Regions from separate parts of the Glutamicibacter sp. TV12E genome, predicted to be linked through region 2. Evidence: riboswitches for the same ligand, from Rfam matches in the RefSeq annotation. Region 2 holds a riboswitch; the other holds the start of a gene.
The links. A riboswitch is a leader RNA that binds a small molecule or an ion and turns the genes downstream of it on or off. The one in region 2 is predicted to bind glycine.

Region 1 (3,405 bases), 400 kb from region 2:
TGCTGGACCATTTCAGACTACTGGCGTGCCTTGTTCCCTGCAGACTCAACGACAGATGACGTTTCCCCGTGGCCGAAGGCCTGGCTGTCGCGGTAGGCCGTTGCTTCATAGCGTTCGTGTGCCACCTTACCCCTGTGGGCCAGACGCAACGCTTCGTGCTGCGGGCTGCGGCGAACAACAAGGTAGCCCAAGCCCAGAACCAGGAACCAAACTGGCGTGACCAGCAGGGCGGCAAAGGTATCCGGCTGAGTGGTCAGCGCCCAGAGGATGAATCCGAAGAAGACCAGCACCGCATACGGCATGACCCGTCCGCCGGGAACCTTGAAGCTGGAAGCGTCGTGCAGGTGAGGGCGGCGGGCGCGGAAAACCAAGTAGCTGAGCAGGATGATGGTCCAGACGAACATGAAGCACAAGGCCGACACCGTGGTGACCAGGGTGAAGGCGCCCATGACCGAATCACCGCTGTAGAGCAGGACGACACCGGCCAGCAGGAACATGCAGGAGAACATCAGTGCGTTCTTGGGAACCTTGCGGCGTGAAAGCTTCGCAAAGCCGGCCGGAGCGTCGGCTTCCAAGGCCAGCCCGCGCAGCATGCGGGAAGTGGAGTAAATGCCGGAATTAGCGCTGGAGGTTGCACTGGTGAGCACCACGAAGTTGATGATGCCGGCAGCCCCAGCCAGCCCGGCCAGGGCGAACATCCCAACGAAGGGAGAGTTCTCGGAGGAGAACAGCTTCCAAGGCTGGACGGTCATCAAGATGATCAAGGCGCCCACATAGAAGAACAGGATGCGGACCGGGATGGAGTTGATGGCCTTCGGAAGGGTCTTTTCGGGATCCTTGGTTTCGGCGGCAGTTGTGCCCACCAATTCGATGCCCACGAACGCAAATACCGCGATTTGGAATCCGGCTACGAAACCCATGAACCCGGTGGGGAACATTCCGCCGTTGGCCCACAGGTTCGCGATTGATGCGGTGGCACCGTTGTGCTGGAAGCCGGTGATGATCATGACCAGGCCAACGACGATGAGCGCGCCGATGGCGACGATCTTGATCAGCGCGAACCAGAATTCGGTTTCGCCGAAGGCTTTTACTGTGGCCAAGTTCAGCACCAGCAGCAGCGCGATGCAGGCCAAGGCAGGAATCCACAGCGGGAGGTCGCCCCACCAGAAAGCAACATAATGGGCGATGGCGACGACGTCCGCAATGCCGGTGACCACCCAGCAGAACCAGTAGGTCCAGCCGGTGAAGAAAGCTGCCCAGGGACCCAGCAGGTCGCCTGCAAAATCGGCAAAAGTCTTGTAGTCCAGGTTGCTCAGCAGCAGCTCGCCCATCGCACGCATGACGAAGAAGAGCATGAAGCCGATGATCATGTAGACAAAGATGACCGACGGGCCGGCGACGGAGATGGTTTTGCCGGAGCCCATGAACAGGCCGGTGCCGATGGCGCCGCCAATGGCGATGAGCTGGATATGCCGGTTGGATAGTCCGCGTTCAAGTGTGGGATCAGAACTGGTGGTACTCATGCTGGTTGCCTTCCAGGAGTGTGGCGTGACGCCTAGCAACTTACTTTGCTGGGAACGCCAGACTCGCCCGGCTCCGGGAAGGCAACGTCAGCCCGCTGCGCTGAGAGCAGCTGCTGCCTATGCCGCTGGAGAGAGCCGTCGAATCGGAGGCGCTGAAAGCGTCACTGTTCGTGGTCCCTCCCCAATCTGTATATGAACCTGAGAGTTTTCACTTCAACCCGACTACTGGGCGAAGCTTGCTCCTTCGGTGAGCACAGTTCATTCTGTGCTGCTTTCCAGAGTTGCCTTCTCGTGGCGGTACGGGTGCCTGAGAGTTTCCCGGGGAGGAAATTGCTCCTACGGCGCCCGCCCTTGGTGAGGACGGGTCTCTCCCGCCACGCATCAGCGGCATATGTGGTGATTGCCATCACAGTATGCGCAGAACTGTGAATGTGATGCAAGTCGCACGACTGAAAGTTTTATTGTTGCCTCGTGGGCCGTCCCACAGGAATGGCCGCGAGCCGGCTTTGCGGATATCGCGGGAATCCGGGCCCTTGTCGGAGGCAAGGGGAGGTGCTGCAGGCGGTCTGCTCGAAACTGTTCCCGCACCTGACTTGAACTCTTGTCCCAACCAGCAGGGTGGTCGCCGTCATCAAGAGCGATGAATGGCAAGTACGCATTGGGATGCCAGTGCTCGATTGCTTCAGGACTCGAAGTGATCTGGCGCAAATCATGACGATGAAAGGAGGGAATCTGCAGGCTATGGCCTATGGCGAAGACGGAGTAGCAACCCTGGACGAGGTCATGAGCTTGAGTGAAAGCGGATGCTTCGCGACTTTCAAGCAAGTCATGACCTGCGTCGGGGAAGCGCAGCGGGCCGGGCGCTATTTGCCGAAGCGGCGCAGTCGCAGCGAGTTGAGCACCACCAGCACCGAGCTGGCCGCCATGGCACCGCCGGCGATCATCGGGTTCAGCAGCCCGAGGGCTGCGATCGGGATGCCCGCGGTGTTGTAGGCGAAGGCCCAGAACAGGTTCATCTTGATGGTTGACAGCGTCTTGTCCGACAGGTCGATGGCTGCGGCGACCTGGTGCAGGTCGTTGCCCATCAGGGTGATGTCGGCCGCCTCGATAGCCACATCGGTGCCCGAGCCCATGGCGATGCCGAGGTCCGCCTGGGCCAGGGCGGGAGCGTCGTTGACGCCGTCGCCGACCATTGCCACCACGCGTCCTTGCTCCTGCAGCGAGGCAATGGCCTTGGCCTTGTCCGCTGGGAAGACCCCGGCGAACACGTCTGCGGACTTGATTCCCACTCCGGCGGCGACCTTGGCCGCCACCGACTGGTTATCGCCGGTCAGCAACACCACGCGCAGTCCACGCTGCTGCAGTTCGCTGATCGCTGCGGCACTCGAATCCTTGACCTTGTCAGCCACGGAGATCACGGCCTGGAACTCGCCGTCCACCGAGACCAGGATCGCCGTGGCGCCCTGGGATTCTGCGTCGGCGAGCATGGTGCGGGCCTGCTGGTCGAGATCGGTGCCCTGGGTGGCGAGCCAGCTGGCGCGTCCGACCACCACCTTGCGGCCCTCGATCACGCCGAGGACTCCGCCGCCGGGATCCGACTCGAAGCCGGTGACCTGGGCCAGCTCGCCCTGGGCTGCTGCGGCCTTGGCGATGGCCTGGGCGATCGGGTGCTCGGAGTGGTGTTCCACGGAGCCCGCCAGCTTCAGCACCTGCGCCGGGTCGACGCCGTCGAGTGCTGCGGTGCCCAGGTGGGTCATCACGCCGGTGGTTACGGTGCCGGTCTTGTCCAGCACGATTGTGTCCAGCTTGCGGGTATCCTCCAGCACCTGCGGACCGCGGATCAGGATGCCCAGCTGGGCGCCGCGTCCGGTGCCCACCAGCA
Region 2 (3,405 bases):
GATCACGCGGGCGTGGTTGTTGGCGCGTGATGCAATCTGCTTCAGGCCTGCCGGGCCGTGGTAGACGGCGTACATCGAGGCGCAGATGGCCAGCAATGCCTGGGCGGTGCAGATGTTGGAGGTGGCCTTCTCGCGGCGGATGTGCTGCTCGCGGGTCTGCAGGGCCAGGCGGTAGGCAGGAACTCCTGCGTCATCCACCGAAACACCGACCAGGCGTCCTGGCATGGAACGGGTCAGGCCATCGGCCACCGCCATGTAGGCTGCGTGCGGTCCGCCGAAGAACAGCGGCACGCCGAAGCGCTGGGTGTTGCCCACGGCGATATCGGCGCCCTGCTCGCCTGGAGGGGTGATCATGGTCAGTGCCAGCAGGTCGGCGATCACGGTGACCATGGCGCCGGCTTCCTTGGCGGCGGCGATGATGCCGGTGTGCTCGGAGATGGAGCCGTTGCTGCCTGGCTGCTGCAGCACGATGCCGGAGATGTCGCCTTCTGGCAGGCCTGCGGAGAGGTCAGCGACCTCGACTTCGAAGCCCAGCGCGTCGGCGCGGCCCTGCACGACCTTGATGGTCTGCGGGAAGATGTTGGAGTCCAGGACGGTCTTGCCCTTGGCCTTCTTCTTGTTGGCACGGCGCATCATCAGCACCGCTTCGGCGGCGGCGGAGGATTCGTCCAGCAGCGAGGCGTTGGCGATCGGCAGTCCGGTCAGGTCCATGACCATGGTCTGGAAGTTCAGCAGGGCTTCGAGGCGGCCCTGGGAGATTTCTGGCTGGTACGGGGTGTAGGCGGTGTACCAGGCCGGGTTTTCCACGATGTTGCGGCGGATCACCGCGGGGGTGATGGTGTCGTAGAAGCCCTGGCCGATCATCTGGGTCTTCATGACGTTCTTGGAGGCCAGGTCACGCAGGTGGGCTAGTGCTTGGGTTTCGCTCAGGGCGGCTGGGATATCCAGCATGGCGTCTTGGCGGATGTCTGCCGGAACGGCGGTGTCGATCAGGTCTTCGAGGCTGTTGTAGCCCAGAGTCTGAAGCATGGTGTCTACGTCGGAAGGACGCGGGCCGATATGGCGGGCAACGAATTCGCTATTCGTAGAAGCCGAAATCTGCGTGCTGGTCATGGTGCTGGAGTCTCCACGGGGATCTGTCTTGGCGCATGCCAAAGGAAGGACGCTTTGCCTCCCCATCCCTGTTGCACTACCTGAGAGTTTTACGCGTCCGGCCAACTAAGCCGGGCGCTTGCACCTTCGGTGAACCGGTACTGGCCGGCTACTTTCCAGAGTTGCCTCGTGATGGCGGTACGGGGGCCTGAGAGTTTCCTGGGGAGGAATTGCTCCTACGGCGCCCGTCCATGGTGTGAACGGGGCTCTCCCGCCATCCGTCTATGGCGCACGCTGCCGGTCGGAGACCCGCAGCACACAACCATGTTACCTGCCTCGCGCGGAACATCAAAGACGCCTCGGCAGAAAAACTGTCACAAAACTTCTAGCTCGCCGGGACGGCTAGCCGAACGTACTCGGGATACTTGGCTGACAAGGAGTCTCCAGAGGACGTTCCGGTCAGGCGGCGCTTGAGCCACGGCACCAAATGCTCGGTGGCCCAGCCCAATTCTTCCTTGAGCTTCTCGCCGCGCGAGTTCACGGCCAGCTCGGGCAGCACCGGAGCCTGGATCAGTTCGGCCCAGTTGCCCTCGGCCACCTGCTCTTCGCCCAGGACGTTGAGCACCTTGGAGGCCATCAGCGCATGGCCAAGTTCATTCATATGCAGGCGGTCTGCCGCCCAGTACCGCAGGTCCGAGAATTCCCGCCAGCGCCAGTAGTCGGCGATGATCGCGCCGTGCTTGTCGGCGATCTCGCGGACCTTCTCGTTGTAGATGGCAGTGCGCGGGCGAGTCCTGGAAAACAGCGGGGATTCGACGGTATCAAAACCGGTAAAGAGCATCACGGTGCAACCGGCCTCGGAAAAGCGGCGGACCATTCCCTCATAGCCGCGCATCAGCGCGTCCAAATCCGCGGTGGGACGCAAAATGTCATTGCCGCCGGCGTAGATGCTCACCAGGTCCGGGGCCATGGACAGCCCCTGGTCCAGTTGCTGGTTGATCACCTGGCCAATTTTCTTGCCGCGCACCGCAAGGTTGGCATATTCCCAATCCCCCTGGGCACCGAGCACTTCGGCAACTCGATCAGCCCATCCGCGCACCTGGTTTGGACGTTCTGCATCAACATCGCCGACGCCTTCGGTGAATGAATCACCTAATGCCAAAAACTTCTTCACTTCAATCCCACTTCGTCTTGCTGATGATTTTGCGTTGTGCCGTTGCGGCTAGCTGGATTTCGCCTTGGCGCCCTTGGCCAAGATGAGCTGGCGGCACAGCTGGCTCAATTGCACCCCGGTGGAGGTTTCCCTGGCACCTTCGCTGCGCGAGGGGATGAAGCCGAAGCCCAACTGGTAGGCCGGGTCCGCGAAAGCCAGGGAGGAGTTCGCGCCATCGTGCCCGTAGGCAAAAATCGAGCCGTAGTTGTTGCGCGCGGTGGCTTTCATGAATCCCAGTGCGAAGGCTTGCAGCAATCCATTGGTGCGGTCATGGCCGTAGACCAGCTCGGTGGATACTCGCGACCAGGTGTCTTCGCTGAGCAATCCGCGCGAAGCGCCGAGGGCAGGAACCGCCCCGAAGGACGCCGCGTAGATGGCAGCCAGGCCCTGGGCGCTGGCTACGCCGCCCATGGAAGCCGGGCCAAGTTCACGTACCTGCGCCGCATTGGCCAGCTCGTGCCAGTTGTACACCGGGCCGCTTTCCAGGGCGAACCCGGAGGAGGAGTTCACGGCGAGGCCAGCCGGTGAGAAGGGGTCGAAAAATTCGGCGGGAGCTTCGGCCGCCGGCAAGACGTCGCGGTAGCGGGATTCCAACGCAGGATCCTGCCCGATATAGGCGTCCACCCCCAGCGGCTTGCGGATGCGCTCTTCAAAGATCTCCTTGAGTTCCTTGCCGGTGACCCTGCGAACCAGTTCTTCCATGAGCACCCCCATGGTGATGGCATGGTAGCCCACGATATTCTGGCCCAGCGGCCAGATGCTTGGCATGGAGGCCAGGACCTTGGCGTATTCTGCCGAGTTCAGCAGCACCTGGCTGGGCACTCCCCCGGGAACGCCGAGGACACCGGCCTGATGGCTGAGTACTTCGCCGACGCTCAAGGCATTTTTTCCGCCAGCGCCGAATTCCGGCCAGTAGGTGGCCATTGGCTCGGCGGGGTCGATCAGGCCATCCTGGACCAACAGTGCAACGACCAGCGCGCCCAGCCCCTTGGTGCAGGAGAAAACACAAGTCAGCGCATTCCCGGCAAGGTGCTCTCCCACGCTGTGGCGGAGCACCAGCTCGCCTCGGTGATATACGGCCAGCTGCGCCGAATAGTCTT

Region 1: another riboswitch for glycine. It lies ahead of cycA (D-serine/D-alanine/glycine transporter); the one in region 2 lies ahead of gcvP (aminomethyl-transferring glycine dehydrogenase).

The regions. Positions count from the first base shown of each region.
Region 1 covers NZ_JBQVVF010000001.1:1,774,890-1,778,294, forward strand. The annotation lists gene cycA (D-serine/D-alanine/glycine transporter) at 18-1,523, opposite strand; glycine riboswitch at 1,700-1,807, opposite strand; glycine riboswitch at 1,809-1,907, opposite strand; gene ACT7DV_RS08330 (heavy metal translocating P-type ATPase) at 2,387-3,405, opposite strand, start outside.
Region 2 covers NZ_JBQVVF010000001.1:2,175,111-2,178,515, reverse strand. The annotation lists gene gcvP (aminomethyl-transferring glycine dehydrogenase) at 1-1,113, opposite strand, end outside; glycine riboswitch at 1,279-1,376, opposite strand; gene ACT7DV_RS10180 (SGNH/GDSL hydrolase family protein) at 1,478-2,266, opposite strand; gene ACT7DV_RS10175 (serine hydrolase domain-containing protein) at 2,315-3,405, opposite strand, start outside.